One region of the Sinorhizobium sp. Y406 genome, then DNA from elsewhere that is predicted to be linked to it. Evidence: predicted binding sites of a transcription regulator. Region 1 holds the regulator's gene; the other holds the start of a gene.
What was found. The regulator LexA, encoded in region 1, represses DNA repair genes until DNA is damaged. The targets are predictions, from matches to a motif close to TGTTCNNNNTGTGTTCNG.
Positions count from the first base shown of each region.

Region 2: the regulator LexA is predicted to act here: its motif matches at 4,487-4,504, upstream of AC4P1R_RS16700 (YifB family Mg chelatase-like AAA ATPase).

Region 1 covers NZ_CM178974.1:1,338,878-1,346,399, forward strand. Annotated here, with positions in the region: gene AC4P1R_RS06455 (SDR family NAD(P)-dependent oxidoreductase) at 1-423, shown strand, start outside; gene AC4P1R_RS06460 (SMR family transporter) at 411-740, opposite strand; gene AC4P1R_RS06465 (SMR family transporter) at 743-1,081, opposite strand; tRNA gene AC4P1R_RS06470 (tRNA-Asn) at 1,233-1,307, opposite strand; gene AC4P1R_RS06475 (hypothetical protein) at 1,447-1,731, shown strand; gene AC4P1R_RS06480 (YrbL family protein) at 1,747-2,571, opposite strand; tRNA gene AC4P1R_RS06485 (tRNA-Cys) at 2,751-2,824, shown strand; gene lexA (transcriptional repressor LexA) at 3,483-4,193, opposite strand; gene AC4P1R_RS06495 (hypothetical protein) at 4,370-4,537, opposite strand; tRNA gene AC4P1R_RS06500 (tRNA-Ala) at 4,750-4,825, opposite strand; tRNA gene AC4P1R_RS06505 (tRNA-Ser) at 4,961-5,048, opposite strand; gene AC4P1R_RS06510 (septal ring lytic transglycosylase RlpA family protein) at 5,337-6,377, shown strand; gene AC4P1R_RS06515 (D-alanyl-D-alanine carboxypeptidase family protein) at 6,435-7,522, shown strand, end outside.
Region 2 covers NZ_CM178974.1:3,547,583-3,555,104, forward strand. Annotated here, with positions in the region: gene AC4P1R_RS16680 (NIPSNAP family protein) at 1-295, shown strand, start outside; gene AC4P1R_RS16685 (LysE family translocator) at 304-936, opposite strand; partial or broken gene AC4P1R_RS16690 (LysE family translocator) at 1,106-1,464, shown strand; gene cysK (cysteine synthase A) at 1,618-2,586, shown strand; gene AC4P1R_RS16700 (YifB family Mg chelatase-like AAA ATPase) at 2,870-4,402, opposite strand; gene gshB (glutathione synthase) at 4,661-5,608, opposite strand; gene AC4P1R_RS16710 (endonuclease) at 5,771-6,760, opposite strand; gene ugpC (sn-glycerol-3-phosphate ABC transporter ATP-binding protein UgpC) at 6,757-7,522, opposite strand, start outside.

The DNA of each region.
Region 1 (7,522 bases):
ATCGTCTCCTCCGTTGCGGGCTATGGCGGCCTGCCCATGAACGCCGCCTACGGTGCGACCAAGGCAGCTCTCATCAACATGGCCGAGAGCCTTAAATTCGATCTCGACCAAATCGGCATACGCCTGCAAGTGATCTGTCCGGGATTCGTCGATACACGCGGCGCCGTAAAGGGCGATTTCCCGCGACCCGCACTCGTCAGCGCCGAGACGGCGGCGGCGCGGATTTCGCAAGGGCTGAAGTCCGGACGCTTCGAGATCACCTTCCCGAAACGCTTCACCTATCTCGTCAAGCTGCTCAAGTTTCTGCCCTATGGGGTCTATTTTCCGGTTCTCCGCTGGCTGATGCCGTGGCGGGCACCGCGCAACACGGCGCCCAAGCACAAGGAGTCCCGTTCAAAGGGACGGCCGCGTCAGGCGGTGTGAAGCACCAGCACCGCACCGAAGATCAGGCAGAGACCGATCCACCCGATCGGCTTCAATCTCTGGCCAAAGAGAAGGCGGCCCGAGATCGCCGTTCCAAATATGCCGGTAGCGCCCAGCACGGCATAGGCGATCGCCAATTCCATGCCTTTGACGGCCTCCGCGAGCAGCGCAAAGGCGGCGAGCACGAGGGCAATCGAAAGCACACCCCAGCCGCGGTGACTAAAGCCGTTCGATCTCGAGGAGGCGAGGTTGGCAGCCACGTCGAAAAGGCCGGCCAGCACGGCGAAGGCGAAGGAGGAGAAGGAAAAGACTGGCATGCTCATGCCGCGCTTTCCTCGTCCTGCACCTTGCCGGCATTGACGAGAAGGATACCGGACACGGCCATGGAGAGGCCGAGCATCTCGCGACCGGTCAGCACGTGATCGAAGACCATGACCGAGACGAGCGTGATCAGCGCGACGCCCGAGCCTTCCCAGATCGCGTAGGCGACCCCGACGGGAATCGTCTTCACCGCCATAGCAAGAAACACGTAGGAGAGCGCGATCGAGCCATACATGACCGCATGGCCGACATAGGCGCCCCCGGCGGCCTTCATGGCGGTGAGGCCGGCGATTTCGGTGCCAATGGCGAGAATCAGGAAAAACCACGCGAAGCGCATCCGGAACCTCTGATGGACCTGCGGCGCCGTGCGTTTTTCAGGGCACACAGAGGACGCTGTAAATCATTGGATCTGCGCATCGATTTTCGGCCGATGCGCTAGCAAACGAAAAGAGCCACTCCGGCCTTCGCCGCGAATGGCTCTTCGAAACTGGCTCCCCGGGCCGGATTCGAACCGGCGACCTATCGATTAACAGTCGAGTGCTCTACCGCTGAGCTACCAGGGATCATCTGCGCCGCAGAAGTGAGGCTGCTAATACAAATGCTTTTTCGATTTGCCAAGCGATTTTTCAAAAAAAATTGAAAGCGCCGCTTGCTCGGCTGTGGAGAAAGCACCAATTCTGGGAAAGTCGCAGGAAGGAAGCAATGGCGAAGAAGAAGCATTTCGGTATCGATCCGAAAACGCGGGAAATCATTCTCGGTACATGGCGCGTCGGCCTGCCCGACTCGCCGGCCCTCAGGGTGACAATTGGGCTTCTGCTCATTGCTGGCGGTGTTCTCGGCTTCCTGCCGGTCCTCGGCTTCTGGATGATACCGCTCGGGCTGCTGGTGCTGTCGCACGACATACCGGTTGTGCGTCGCGCACGCCGACGACTCGCCGTGTGGTGGGCCCGCTGGCGCGGCAACACCGAGAAAACGTCGGGGAAGTAGAATTGCGATCTCGGGCTAGCTGGCCCGTGAAACGTTGAGTGCGTCCGGAACGCCCTCGACCGCGTGAAGTCTGCGCTTCGGCCGTAGATACGGCTCTAGGACCGTGTGGACGTGCCCCTCGTTGGGCAGCGCCGCCGGATCGTTCAAGGTTCTGGCGAGTTTGAGAAACAGCTTCTCACGCATTTGCCGCAGTCTGAAGCCGTTGGCCCTGCGGCTGAGAGCGAAAATGCGCAACGGGCTTTTTTCACCGGTCCCGTCGATGCACATCAGTTCCTCAAAACAGCGACGGTCCGTCACTACGAAGTTGCCGGCATTGCAATCCATCAGCACGATGTGAAGCCGGCGACAGCGCTCGAAAAGTTCGTCAATCATCGCCAGGTGCCTGGCCGTCAACCGCCCCGCCAGCGCCAGGTCGCGCAAGGTTGGGGCCAACTGTCCGTTTGCCATAGTGATCTTCTCGACCACGAGACCGAGGCCGTGTTCGGTCTGAACGAAGCCCAGCACTCCGGGGATGGGGAGATCGGCTGTGTCGGACAGGGTGAACTTTCGGGCCTGTTCGATAAACTCGTCGACTTCGCGTCGAAATGTCCGGTAGGCACCGAACCGCTTGAAGCGATCGATGAAGCGCAGCATCCGCGTCGATTGGCGCTCGCCGCTGTTGCCCCTGATTCTGAGAACCTTGACCAGAATATTCGGGTAGAGGTCATGCTCGAAAACACACCGCTGGTGCCCGCCTGCACATTGGTGCCAGTCGGAAAGGGAGATCTTGCCGTCGAACATGTCCTCGCCCATTAAGTGTGAAAGTTTTGTGACAAAACAGGGCCGGTTGAGGAAAATCAAGGAAAATCCTACCTTATGGGTGAGTTTATTGCGATCGAACTGGGAGGCTGGGCATTCCAGTGTCCAACCTCCTTTTACGATGGGCCGAGACGAGGGGTGCGTTTTTCGGAAATTGCCTCTTGCGGTTCATCTCGAATGATTCTAAACGCTCGCCACGACTTGATATTTCTTGTCGATGAGGCCTCGTGGCGGAGTGGTGACGCAGAGGACTGCAAATCCTTGTACCCCGGTTCAATTCCGGGCGAGGCCTCCAAATTCCCCTGATGATCCGGCTGGTGGCACCGATGTGCGCCGGCAAATTTCTTGGCAAGTGATCTTCAGCCGCTGCGGCAACGGCCGCTTGCCTGCAGAATGTCGATTCCGGCCTGACCGGGCCGCCGCTTCACCACCGCCTGATCGTCGGAGCGCGTTGGTCAGGCGGAATCGCCCGCCGCATGGTCAAGCGATACCGCGAGCGTGGCCGCGAGAACGGTGTGCACGCAATCCGATCCAGCAAGACTCCATAGGCAGCGCTTTGGAGGAACTTTCATCGGACCCATGGATCGCGTCGAGATCGCAACAAGGAGGAGAGTCCATGGGCAAACCCAGGACCGCAGATCCGACCGGCCAAGCCATGCCGTCTCCCACATGAAAGCCGAACCCGAGGGAGATTGAGCTGGGCCCGAAACCGATACGATAACCGGGGAGAATACCCGTGGCGCCGACCGTCCACCTGCGGACGGCTCTACGCCCATGCGGGGATGCGGGGAGGCAGCCAGACGAAAGTACTCGGCGCTGGTCGGCCGCAACGTCCAGCGGAACGTCTACCGCCCAAGGCTTCGGACGATAACTGTTGCCCACTCGATCACGCACTGTGCGCTAATACCCATGCATCGGCCAAACGAAACGGCTCCGATCACCGGGGCGATGGGCTAGTGATACCGCCGTATCAGCCCGACCAGTTTGCCCTGGATTTTCACCCGGTCCGGTCCGAATATCCGGGTCTCATAGGCCGGGTTCGCCGCTTCGAGCGCAATCGACGCACCCTTCCGGCGGAATCGCTTCAGGGTCGCTTCTTCGTCATCGATCAGTGCCACGACGATATCGCCCGGACTGGCCGTGCTCGCGTTGCGGATGATCACGGTGTCGCCATCGAGGATGCCGGCCTCGATCATCGAATCGCCCTTGATTTCCAGTGCGTAATGTTCACCGTTGCCGATCATGTCGAGCGGAACGGAAACCTCGTGCGTATTGTTCTGGATCGCAGAAATTGGGACGCCGGCGGCGATGCGCCCCATCACGGGAACCGCAATCGAGGACGTCTCTGCGGGTGGCGCCTCGACCCTGGGCGCGGCAGATGGCTTGCCCAGGCTGCCCTCGATGACGCTCGGCGAAAAGCCGCGCCTTGGCTGCGCCGGTGTCGTATAGGCTTCCGGCAGCTTGATGACTTCAAGTGCGCGTGCCCGATTGGGAAGCCGGCGAATGAAGCCCCGCTCCTCGAGCGCAGTGATCAACCGGTGGATGCCCGACTTCGACGCAAGATCGAGCGCGTCTTTCATTTCATCGAAGGACGGCGGGACTCCCGACTCTTTCATTCGTTCATGAATGAAGAGAAGCAATTCCTGTTGCTTGCGGGTCAGCATGGCGCGTCACTCCAGAATCGCGAAACAAATCAAGAACAGACACTATCCGTTCCATTTGTGTTCCGCAAGTGCCTAACATTCCGTGAATATTGCCATGCTGAATTGGGCGGCGTCGCTTTGCCGGGGCCGACAAGCCATTGGGCTGTCGGGCGATGGAGCGTTGATGTGGCGCCCGATCAATAGGCGAGGCGCAGACCCCCGGGACTGAGAACGTCGAAGTCAGGCTCAGGGTAGGGGCCGTACCACTGCGCGTAGGTCGTGTTGCCCGTAGCGCCGGTGGTGGCGCATCCCCAAAGTGACAGGAGCGCCAATGCTGCAACCGCCATCAGAGTTTTAGAGGACATGATTTTCTCCACTCGCGGGAGTTGCCGACACGAAAAGATGCAGACCCCAACTGTCCCTCAATTCGCCAGCGATGGCAAGGAAACCTTGGTGGCCGAAACCAGCATTTTGTGTTCCCGGTAAACGACTTGGCGCAATGCGCCTCGGCGAAGAAACCTGCCGCCGCCGCCGGGCAGATCGGGCATCACGGCTCCGGGCTGGACAAAGAGAAGAATGGTGGAGTCGAAGGGAGTCGAACCCTCGACCTCCGCAGTGCGATTGCGGCGCTCTCCCAACTGAGCTACGACCCCGGCAGGCCTGGACTATATAGAAGAATTCCACGGCGCGCGCCAGCCCGCTCGGCTGAATTGGCCGAACGTGCTCGAGACGTCGGCAGACAGTCGAGTCCGAATGGGAGCAGGTGCCGGGTCGGACAAAGTTCACGCTGGCGGATGGGGTGGGATTCGAACCCACGGACGGTTGCCCGTCGCCGGTTTTCAAGACCGGTGCCTTAAACCGCTCGGCCACCCATCCGGGCAGCGCGTTATTGCGCGAAGTGCGGTTCGTTGCAAGATTTAAGCTCGCCGCCCGCACGAATTTCTTCGGCCTCTGCCGCTTGGTACTGCGCATCTCCGTCGGTCTGGTGTTTACGTTTTGTAAACCATAACGAGAAAAACCCGGCGCGATCTCGCCTTGAAATTCGTATTTTTGCCTTGTTGTTGTCATCATTACACGATTGTCCCTTTCCGGGACGTCGAAAGATCCGCGGGGGTGAAATGCGGATCGTTCGGGCACGAATTTTGCGAATGACCTTGGGGACAGATGATATCTCGTAGAAAAGCGGCATGCCTTGCGAGGGGATTGCGCCTCGCTGCAATTCCACTGCTTTGCGCAGCACTAGCGGCCTGCGGTTCGACGTCCAGCGTCAAGAAGAGCAAGTCGAGAAGCAAGGAATATTTCGCCGAATCGGTCTACGGGGTCAAAGCAAGTCCGCGAGTGGCCAACGGGCGCAACATTCCGAAGGGCGGCGGGCGATTCCAGGTCGGCAATGCCTATCAGGTCAAGGGCAAGTGGTATCAGCCGAAGGAGGAGCCGGGCTACAACAAGACCGGCATGGCCTCCTGGTACGGCTCGGCCTTTCATGGTCGGCTGACGGCGAATGGCGAGGTCTACGACAAGTATCACCTCTCCGCGGCGCATCCCACGTTCCCTTTGCCGAGCTATGCTCGCGTGACCAATCTCGAGAACGGCAGCTCCGTCATTGTGCGTGTGAACGATCGCGGGCCCTATGAATTCGGCCGGATCATCGATGTCTCCTCGAAGACCGCCGACCTGCTCGATATCAAGCGCAAGGGAAGTGCCCAGGTACGCGTGCAATATGTCGGCCGAGCCCCGCTCGAGGGCAACGACATGCCTTATCTTATGGCGTCTTACGTTACCAAGGGCGATCGCGGCCCTCGCATCGCGCCGGAAGGGCAGATCGCGACGGGGGTCATGGTGGCTTCGAACGAACCGCTGCGCGATCAGGCACAGGACCTTGGGACTCTGACGATTCCGGCGAAATCGACGCTTGGCGCAACGAGGTCGTTGAATGCGCTCACGGCGCCGCCTGCAGCGTCGCCGGCATCGGCCGCGCTTGCCGAGTTCATGATGCTGCCGGAGATCGGGCCGGTTCCCTCCGAGCGCCCGGAATGGATCCCGTTGCCGGATGGCAACATGGCCTATGCCGCCGCCTATGTCGAAGTCCGGGTCAGTGACAGGGCTTCGCCATTCGAACTGATCATGGCCGATCCGGACCCGCTGACGTCCGACTCCATTCGGGCCTACGCAAAGCGGCAGAACCGGGGCGTTCTGGCCGATTGACGCCGGTTGAATAGGTCTGGCGGCGCTGCTATGCCCGTGAAGAAACCGGAGTTTCTCATGCGCATTGTGTGGCTGGCGATCGTGGGTGTCCTTGCAGCGGTCGTCGCAGGTGATGCGGAGGCACAGGCGCCTGCCTTCGACACCAAGGCGAAACAGATCTATCTCGTCGATGCGGAGACCGGGAGCGTGCTCTTTGCGCGCGGCGAGAACGAGCCCGTGCCACCGGCGTCGCTTGCAAAGCTCATGACGATGGAACTGGTCTTCGAGGCCCTCGACAAGGGGGAACTGACGCCGCACGCGACCTTCGAAGTTTCGGAACACGCCTGGCGCACGGGCGGAGCGCCATCCGGCACCGCGACCATGTTTGCCGCGATCAAGTCGAAGGTCGCGGTCGCGGATCTCATGCAAGGTGCGATTGTACAGCTGGCGAACGACGCCTGCCTTGTTCTGGCCGAGGGAATGGCGGGCAGCGAGACGGCCTTTGCCGAACGGATGACGGAGCGGGCTCGCGAACTCGGCATGCCGGTCGCGACATTCAAGAACGCGACCGGACTGCCGGACCCCGGAAACAAGATGACCATGCGCGAACTCGTCACGCTTTCGCGGCATTTGCACGAGGCGCATCCGCATTATTACCGCCTCTATTCCCAGCCGGATTTCGAGTGGAACAAGATCTTCCAGCGCAACAAGAATCCGCTGATCGCCGCCAATGTCGGCGTCGACGGGCTGGCGACGGGATTTGCGGAAGGCTTCGGCTTCTCGGTCGCCGCTTCGATGCAGCGCGGCGAGCGCCGTGTCTATCTCGCAATGGGCGGTCTTGAGAGCGATAAGGAGAGGACCGAGGAGAGCCGCCGCGTCCTCGAATGGGCAATGACGAACTTCGAGAAGCGGCGGATTTTTGCCGGTGGCGAAACGATCGGTGAAGCGAGCGTCTATGGCGGGGCGGCATCCCACGTCGCGCTTGTCGCCGGCGGACCCGTGGACGTGTTGCTGCCGGTCAACAATCCGGAGCGGCTGACCGCCCGCATCGTCTACCGGTGGCCTCTCAGCGCGCCGGTGGCCGCAGGACAGGAGGTCGGCGTCGTCAAGCTCTGGAACGGAGAAGAGCTCGTCAAGGAAGTTCCAGTCCGCACAGCCGATGCCGT
Region 2 (7,522 bases), 1.4 Mb from region 1:
CTACCTGAAATACATCATCGATCCCTACAAGCTTGCCGACTTCGAACATTACGCCAAGCTCTGGATTCCACTGGTCAATCGGCTCGGCGGCACCCATCACGGCTACTTCCTCCCGCATGAGGGCGCGAACAACATCGCCCTTGCGCTCTTCAGCTTTCCCTCGCTTGCCGCATACGAGGCCTATCGCGAGAAGATGGCGGCGGATCCGGAATGCCAGGCGGCCTTCGTCTATGCCGAAGAGACCCGCTGCATCGTGCGCTACGAGCGCAGCTTCATGCGCCCTGTTTTCGCGTAGGCGTCGTTCTATCGACGAGCCTCGGCGGCCATGCTGACGGCCAAACCCGCAAGCACGGTGCTCGTCAGCCAACGCTGCATCAGCAGAAAGGAGGGGCGCCCGGCGAGGAAGGCGGCAATCGACCCGGCCGCCACCGCGATCAAGGCGTTGACGGTGACGCTGATCACGATCTGCAGGCTGCCGAAGACGAGAGATTGCATGAGCACGTTGCCCGCGTCCGGGTGAATGAATGGCGGCAGCAGCGAAAGATAAAGCACTGCCACCTTCGGGTTGAGCAGGTTGGTGACGAACCCCATCACGAAAAGCCTGAGCGGCCCGTCCTCCGGCAGGTCGCGCAGTTGAAATGGCGAGCGGCCACCAGGCCTGACGGCCTGCCATGCGAGATAGAGAAGATAGAGGGCGCCCGCGAAGCGCAGGGCATCATAGGCGAAAGGCACCGCCAGCAGCAGGGCGGTGATGCCGAGCGCGGCGAAGACCATGTAGAAGACGAAGCCAAGCGCGACGCCACCAAGCGAGACGAGGCCCGCCGCAGGTCCCTGGCAGATCGAACGAGAGATCAAGTAGATCATGTTCGGCCCTGGCGTCAGCACCATAACGAACGCGATCAAGGCAAAACCGACAAGGTTCTGGATTTCAGGCATGAGGCGGCCCTTCCACAATTTCCCGGAAGGTGCACGCCTGCCCAGGTCCGGGCAAGCTTGTTCTTGTCACCCGATCAATTTATTCGCGAGAACGCTGCCCCCGCATTCAACCCGGATTTTCCTTCTCACAGCCTTGCGCTAGAAAGGCTGCCTGTCCGAAGAAACGCATATGACGCTCGCGACCCTTCTCGCCTATAGCGGCGCTCTCTTTTTCGCTGCGGCCATTCCCGGGCCCGGTGTGACGGCCATCGTGGCGCGGGCGCTCGGATCCGGTATTCGCGAAACATTTTTCATGGGCCTCGGCCTGATCCCCTGCGACATGTTCTACCTTACGGCCGTGGTACTCGGGCTCGCCTTCATCGCCCCGACCTTCACAACCGCTTTCCTCGTCGTCAAGATCGCCGGCGCGCTCTATCTCGTTCATATCGCCTGGAAACTCTTGACCGCCGGTCTTCTGCCCCGGAGGCAGAGGCGCGCATATCGGCGAATGCGGTCACATACTTTCTGTCGGGCCTGATGGTCACGCTCACCTGCGCCACCTGAAAAAAGATTTCTCAACCAGCGGCTCTATAACCGTTTTTTCCTTCGGCGGCGCGCATCCGAGGCGTTCCCGCTCTCGCATGACGCGCCCATTGTTCCTATTCTCGCATCAACCAATTTTTAACCCATGGGAGAACCGAAATGCCCGAACCGCGCAAGCCCGGCCGCGGCCGCATCTATTCCTCGATCACCGAAACGATCGGCGACACGCCGATCGTGCGGTTGGACAAGCTTGCCAGGGAGAAGGGGGTCAAGGCGAACCTGCTCGCAAAGCTTGAATTCTTCAACCCGATCGCCTCGGTCAAGGACCGGATCGGCGTCGCCATGGTGGAATCGCTGGAAGCCCAGGGCAAGATCGCGCCCGGCCGCACGACGCTCGTGGAGCCGACCTCAGGTAATACAGGCATCGCGCTTGCCTTCGTCGCCGCTGCCAAGGGCTACAGACTGATCCTGACCATGCCGGAGACGATGTCCATCGAGCGGCGCAAGATGTTGTCGCTGCTCGGCGCCGAGCTGGTGCTGACGGAAGGCGCCAAGGGCATGAAGGGCGCGATTGCGAAGGCACAGGAACTCGTCGAGACGCTGCCCGATGCCATCATACCGCAGCAGTTCGAGAACCCAGCCAATCCGGATATTCACCGCAAGACGACGGCCGAGGAAATCTGGAACGACACCGAGGGCGCGGTCGATATCCTGGTCTCCGGCATCGGCACCGGCGGCACCATCACCGGCGCCGGTCAGGTGTTGAAAGCACGCAAACCTTCAGTCCAGGTGATCGCGGTCGAGCCCGAAGAATCGCCGGTCCTTTCCGGCGGCGCGCCCGGACCGCACAAGATCCAGGGCATCGGCGCCGGCTTCGCGCCGGCGATCCTCGACACATCAATCTATGACGAGGTGATCACAGTCAACGCGGGCGAAGCCGTCGATGCCGCGCGCCTCGTCGCGAGTCTCGAAGGCGTGCCCGTCGGCATCTCCGCCGGTGCGGCGCTGCAGGCGGCGATCGAAGTCGGGCGGCGCGAAGGGAACGCCGGCAAGACAATCGTCGTCATCATCCCGTCCTTCGCCGAACGTTATCTCTCGACGGTGCTGTTCGACGGGTTAGGGGCGTAGGTCGAGCCCGCTTTCCATTGTTTTGTTTCCGATGACTTGAAAGGGCGCCGCCCGGCGCCCTTCTTTCATCCGCCGCAACCATCAATCGCAATCTCGCCGGGCAATGGTCATTCGATGAAGGCCGCGGTTTGCGAGCGGTCAATTTAGGCTTTTTACGCACGCGTGGCTGTCGAAGCACCAAGCGTCGCTGCACCGCAGACTTGCTTGGCTTCTGCCCAAGCTTTCCTGCTTGTTTGCCGCAGATGCTCATCGGAAGCCGTGCGGCACCTTCTTCGAAACTTGCTTAGGCCGCGACCGGCAACCGCTCGCCGACAACGCGGTAGGAGATCGCCTCGGCGAGGTGGATGCGGCCAACCCTTGGCGCCCCGTCGAGATCGGCAAGCGTGCGTGCGACCTTCAGGACGCGATGGTAGCCGCGCGCCGAAAACTTCATCTTTTCCGCCGCATCCCGCAGGAGCTGCAAGCCCCCCGCATCCGGCTCGGCGATCTTCTCGATCATCGCCGTCGATGCACGGGCATTGCTCGTCAGCTGCGGATGGCCGAGGGCCATGAAGCGGTCCCTCTGCAGTTCACGGGCGCGGGCAACGCGCCTGGCGACGTCCGCGCTCGCCTCGGCCGTCACCGGGCGGATGAGGTCGGCAGCGCTGACGGCGGGCACGTCGATGCGGATGTCGATGCGGTCCATCAGCGGTCCGGATATCCGTGCCTGGTAATCGGCCATGCAGCGCGGACCGCGGGCGCAACTATGTCCGGGCTCGCCGGCCATGCCGCAGCGGCAGGGATTCATGGCGGCGACAAGCTGGATCGCCGCCGGATAGCTGACGCGGTGGTTGGCGCGGGCGATCACGCATTCGGCCGTTTCGAGCGGCTGGCGCAGCGCGTCGAGCACCTGCGGTGGAAACTCCGGAAATTCGTCGAGGAAGAGCACGCCGTGGTGGGCGAGCGACGCCTCGCCGGGCTTTGCCTTGATCCCGCCGCCGATCAACGCCGCCATGGTGGCCGAATGGTGCGGCGCGCGGAACGGCCTCCGGTCGGAGAGCTTTCCGCCCGCCAGTTGCCCGGCGATCGAGTGAACCATCGAGACTTCGAGCAGTTCGGCCGGCGACAGCGGCGGCAGGATGGAGGGAAGGCGTGCCGCGAGCATCGACTTGCCGGAGCCGGGCGGGCCGACCATCAGGAGATTATGGTTGCCGGCGGCCGCCACCTCCAGCGCCCGCTTCGCGCTTTCCTGGCCTTTGATGTCGGCGAGGTCCGGCAGGTTGGCGGCGGTCGCCCGCACAGAGGGATCCGGACGGGAGATAACCTGCGTGCCCCGGAAATGGTTGGCGATGGCGATCAGGCTGCGCGGCGCGAGGATGTCGATCTCCGATCCCGCCCAGGCGGCCTCCGGTCCACTTTCGGCGGGGCAGATCAGCCCCTTGCCGAGCGCATTGGCCCCGATCGCCGCCGGCAGCGCGCCCGCTACGGGCGCGATCGTGCCGTCGAGGTTGAGTTCGCCGATGACGACATAGCCGGAAAGCGCATCCGCCGGGACCGCTCCGAGCGCCGCCATCAGCCCGAGCGCGATGGCGAGGTCGAAGTGACTGCCCTCCTTCGGCAGGTCGGCCGGCGCCAGATTCACCGTGACCCGCTTGGCCGGCAGCGCCAGGCCGGATGCGTGAAGCGCCGCCTGCACGCGCTCGCGGCTTTCGGCAACGGCCTTGTCAGGCAGGCCGACGATCTGCATGCCGACCTTGCCCGGCGCGACCATCACCTGAACGTCGACCGGAACGCCCTCGATTCCTTGAAATGCCACCGTGCTGACGCGCGCGACCATGATGCCCCCTTCGCCCGGCGCGCTTCCACCGCTACAACCTGCGCCGGTACCAGCATTAATCTTGCACGGCACGCGCTCAAAAACAAGAACAATAATAGAACATATCTATGGAGAGCCCTACTGCATGTCTCCTTTAATCGACCGCGATTAGAGGACAAGACATGCAGCAATTCAAAGTGCTACAGCGACCTTTGCGCGTCTAAGACGCGCGGCGCTGTAGGAGCAGGCCCGAGCGACACGCCCCGCTCGGCGGAGCGATCAGCGGCGCTTCTTCTCGATCGCGTCCCAGAGCAGGCTTGCGACGTCGGCCCCTCCGAAGCGCTTGACCTCACGGATCCCCGTCGGCGACGTGACGTTGATCTCGGTCATGTAGTCGCCGATCACGTCGATGCCGACGAAGAGGAAGCCGCGCTGTTTGAGCGCCGGTCCGATACGGGCGCAGATTTCCCGCTCGCGTGCCGTAAGCTCCGTCGCCTCGGCGCGGCCGCCGACATGCATGTTCGAGCGGGCATCGTGCTCGGCCGGGACGCGGTTGATGGCACCGACCGGCTCGCCATCGACGAGCAGGATGCGCTTGTCGCCCTTTCTTACGGACGGCAGGTATTCCTGGGCGATGAAGGGCTCACGGAACATCTGCCCGAACATTTCGAGCAGCGAGGAGAGATTGCGATCGTCGCGCGCGGAATGGAAGACGCCGGCACCACCATTGCCGTAGAGGGGCTTCAGGATGATGTCACCCATTTCCTGGCGAAAGCGGGCGATCTCTCCCGGGTCGCGGGTGATCAGCGTCTTCGGCATCAGATCGGGAAATTCGGTAACGAAGATCTTCTCCGGCGAATTGCGCACCCAGGCCGGATCGTTGACGACGAGCGTCTTCGGATGCAGCCGTTCGAGCAGATGCGTCGAGGTGATATAGGCCATGTCGAAGGGCGGATCCTGGCGAAGCAGGATGACGTCCATGTCCGAAAGATCGATCCGCTCCGGCTCGCCGAGCGTGAAGTGATCGCCCTTCACGTCGCGCAGCGTCATCTGCTGCGCCGTCGCATAGACTTCGCCGTCGCGCAGCGACAGCCGGTCGGGCGTATAGTGGAACAGTCGATAGCCGCGGGCCTGCGCCTCGAGGCTCATGGCAAAGGTCGAATCGCCCGCAATGGTGATGCCCGAAACATGGTCCATCTGGACCCCGACATTGACGATTCTTGCCATCTTACCGTTCCTGGTTGGACCTGACCGCATCGATCCCACTACGAGATCGCTGCGGGCGAAATCATTCAGCGATTCAAAGTGCTGCGGCGACCTTGCTCCCCGTGCGCCACAGAGCCCGCAACATGTAGAATGCGCAAGGCGCCCAGGCAAGGAGGCGAAAGATTATTCGAACCCCTCGACGACGCAGGTGATGAGGTCGTGGTCGGACAGCGGACGACCGGATGCATCCAGCGAGGGAATGATGCGGCTTTCGCCGATCCTCAGACCCCGGGCAAGAAACCAATCGAGCTTCATGGCGCGCTTCGGCCAGCGCGTGATCAGGCTCCGCCGCGTCGTCATCTGGTCGATAGGGCCGCCATGGCGGCTGAAGCCGCGCGCGGCGCTCATTGCGAAAAGCCCTTCGGCCTCGAAATCGCCGCCGATATGATTGCCGGTGTTGAGGTCGCCGCCGATCAGGACGGGGAGCGCCGGAAAGGCCGCATCCAGCTGATCGATCAGGTCCTTCACCTGCCGCTCGCGGTAGGCGGCGGTCGTCGCGCTTTCGAGATGGGTGGAGACGGCGACAAAGGGGCCGGCCTCGGTCTCGACGACGGCGCCGACGGCCATACGCTCGCCGAGGCGCGGCTGCTCGCCGCCATCCATGTACCAGAGGCGCTCACCCCAGAGTCGGATCATGAAGGGCCGGCGAAGCTGAATCGACGCCAGCAGCGCGTTGCCGTGAAAACCCTTCTCATTGAAATCGTCCCGGCAGAATTCGCGCTCGCTGTCGGCCCCGAGGTCAAGTTCGACGAACTCGACCCCATAGGCATATTGCATGCCGAGCGTCGCCGCGACCTCGGCCGTCGTGTGGCACTGGCCCGTGCGGGCCATACCGTTGTCCATTTCGGAAAGCATCACCAGCGATGCGCCGGTCGCGCCAAGCTGTTCGGCGCTTTCTTGCGGAAAGAGACAGCGCTCGAGGTTCCAGGCCGCGACGGAGAAGGGAAAGGCGAGCCGCCCGTCCAAGGCAGCGCCGCTGATTTCGATCCTGTTCATCGCTTCGGTGCCCGCCATGGCCGCATCATGGGCGGCTATGCTGTGCTCCATGCGGAGAACATCGTCGCGGCTCTGCTGCGATGGGATGGCGAGCGTCGATACGGTCTCTTCGATCACAATGCGGGCTCCGGATTGACGGTTTCCTGGCGAGCGGGCGCAACACCCATGACCGGCTGGCGAGGGAGCCGCTTGCCGGTCTCCGCCGAGAAAAAATGCAGGCGTTCGCTGGATATGGTGATTGTGAGCTCATCTGCAAGCGGCGCTTCCGGCGCCAGTGCCGCGGTCAGTGCCTGCGCCCCGATCTTGCCGTGGACAAGCCGCTGCGCTCCCAATTCCTCGACATAGTCGACGCGGAAGACAAACGCCTGCTCGCCGAGCGCTGCCGGGCGCAGATCCTCGGCCCTGAGGCCGACGGTGACCGCACCCTCGGCCGGCGCCGCATAGCCGAGTTCGAGCACATGCGTGCCGAGACGTAATCGGCCGCCCTCCAGCACAGCGTGGACGAGGTTCATGGCAGGCGAGCCGATGAAGCTCGCGACGAAGGTGGAGGCGGGCGCGTGATAGACGTCGAGCGGCCGGCCGATCTGCTCGATCCGGCCGCCGTTCAGCACGACCAGCCGGTCGGCGAGCGTCATCGCCTCCAGTTGATCATGGGTGACGTAGAGCGAGGTCGTGCCGAGCCGCTTCTGCAGCCGCTTGATCTCGCCGCGCATGGAGACGCGCAGTTTGGCGTCGAGATTCGACAGCGGCTCGTCGAAAAGGAAGGCGGCGGGCTTGCGGACGATCGCCCGGCCCATAGCGACGCGCTGGCGCTGGCCGCCGGAAAGGGCGCGCGGCTTGCGGTCAAGACAGGGCTCGATTTCCAGCATGCGCGCTGCC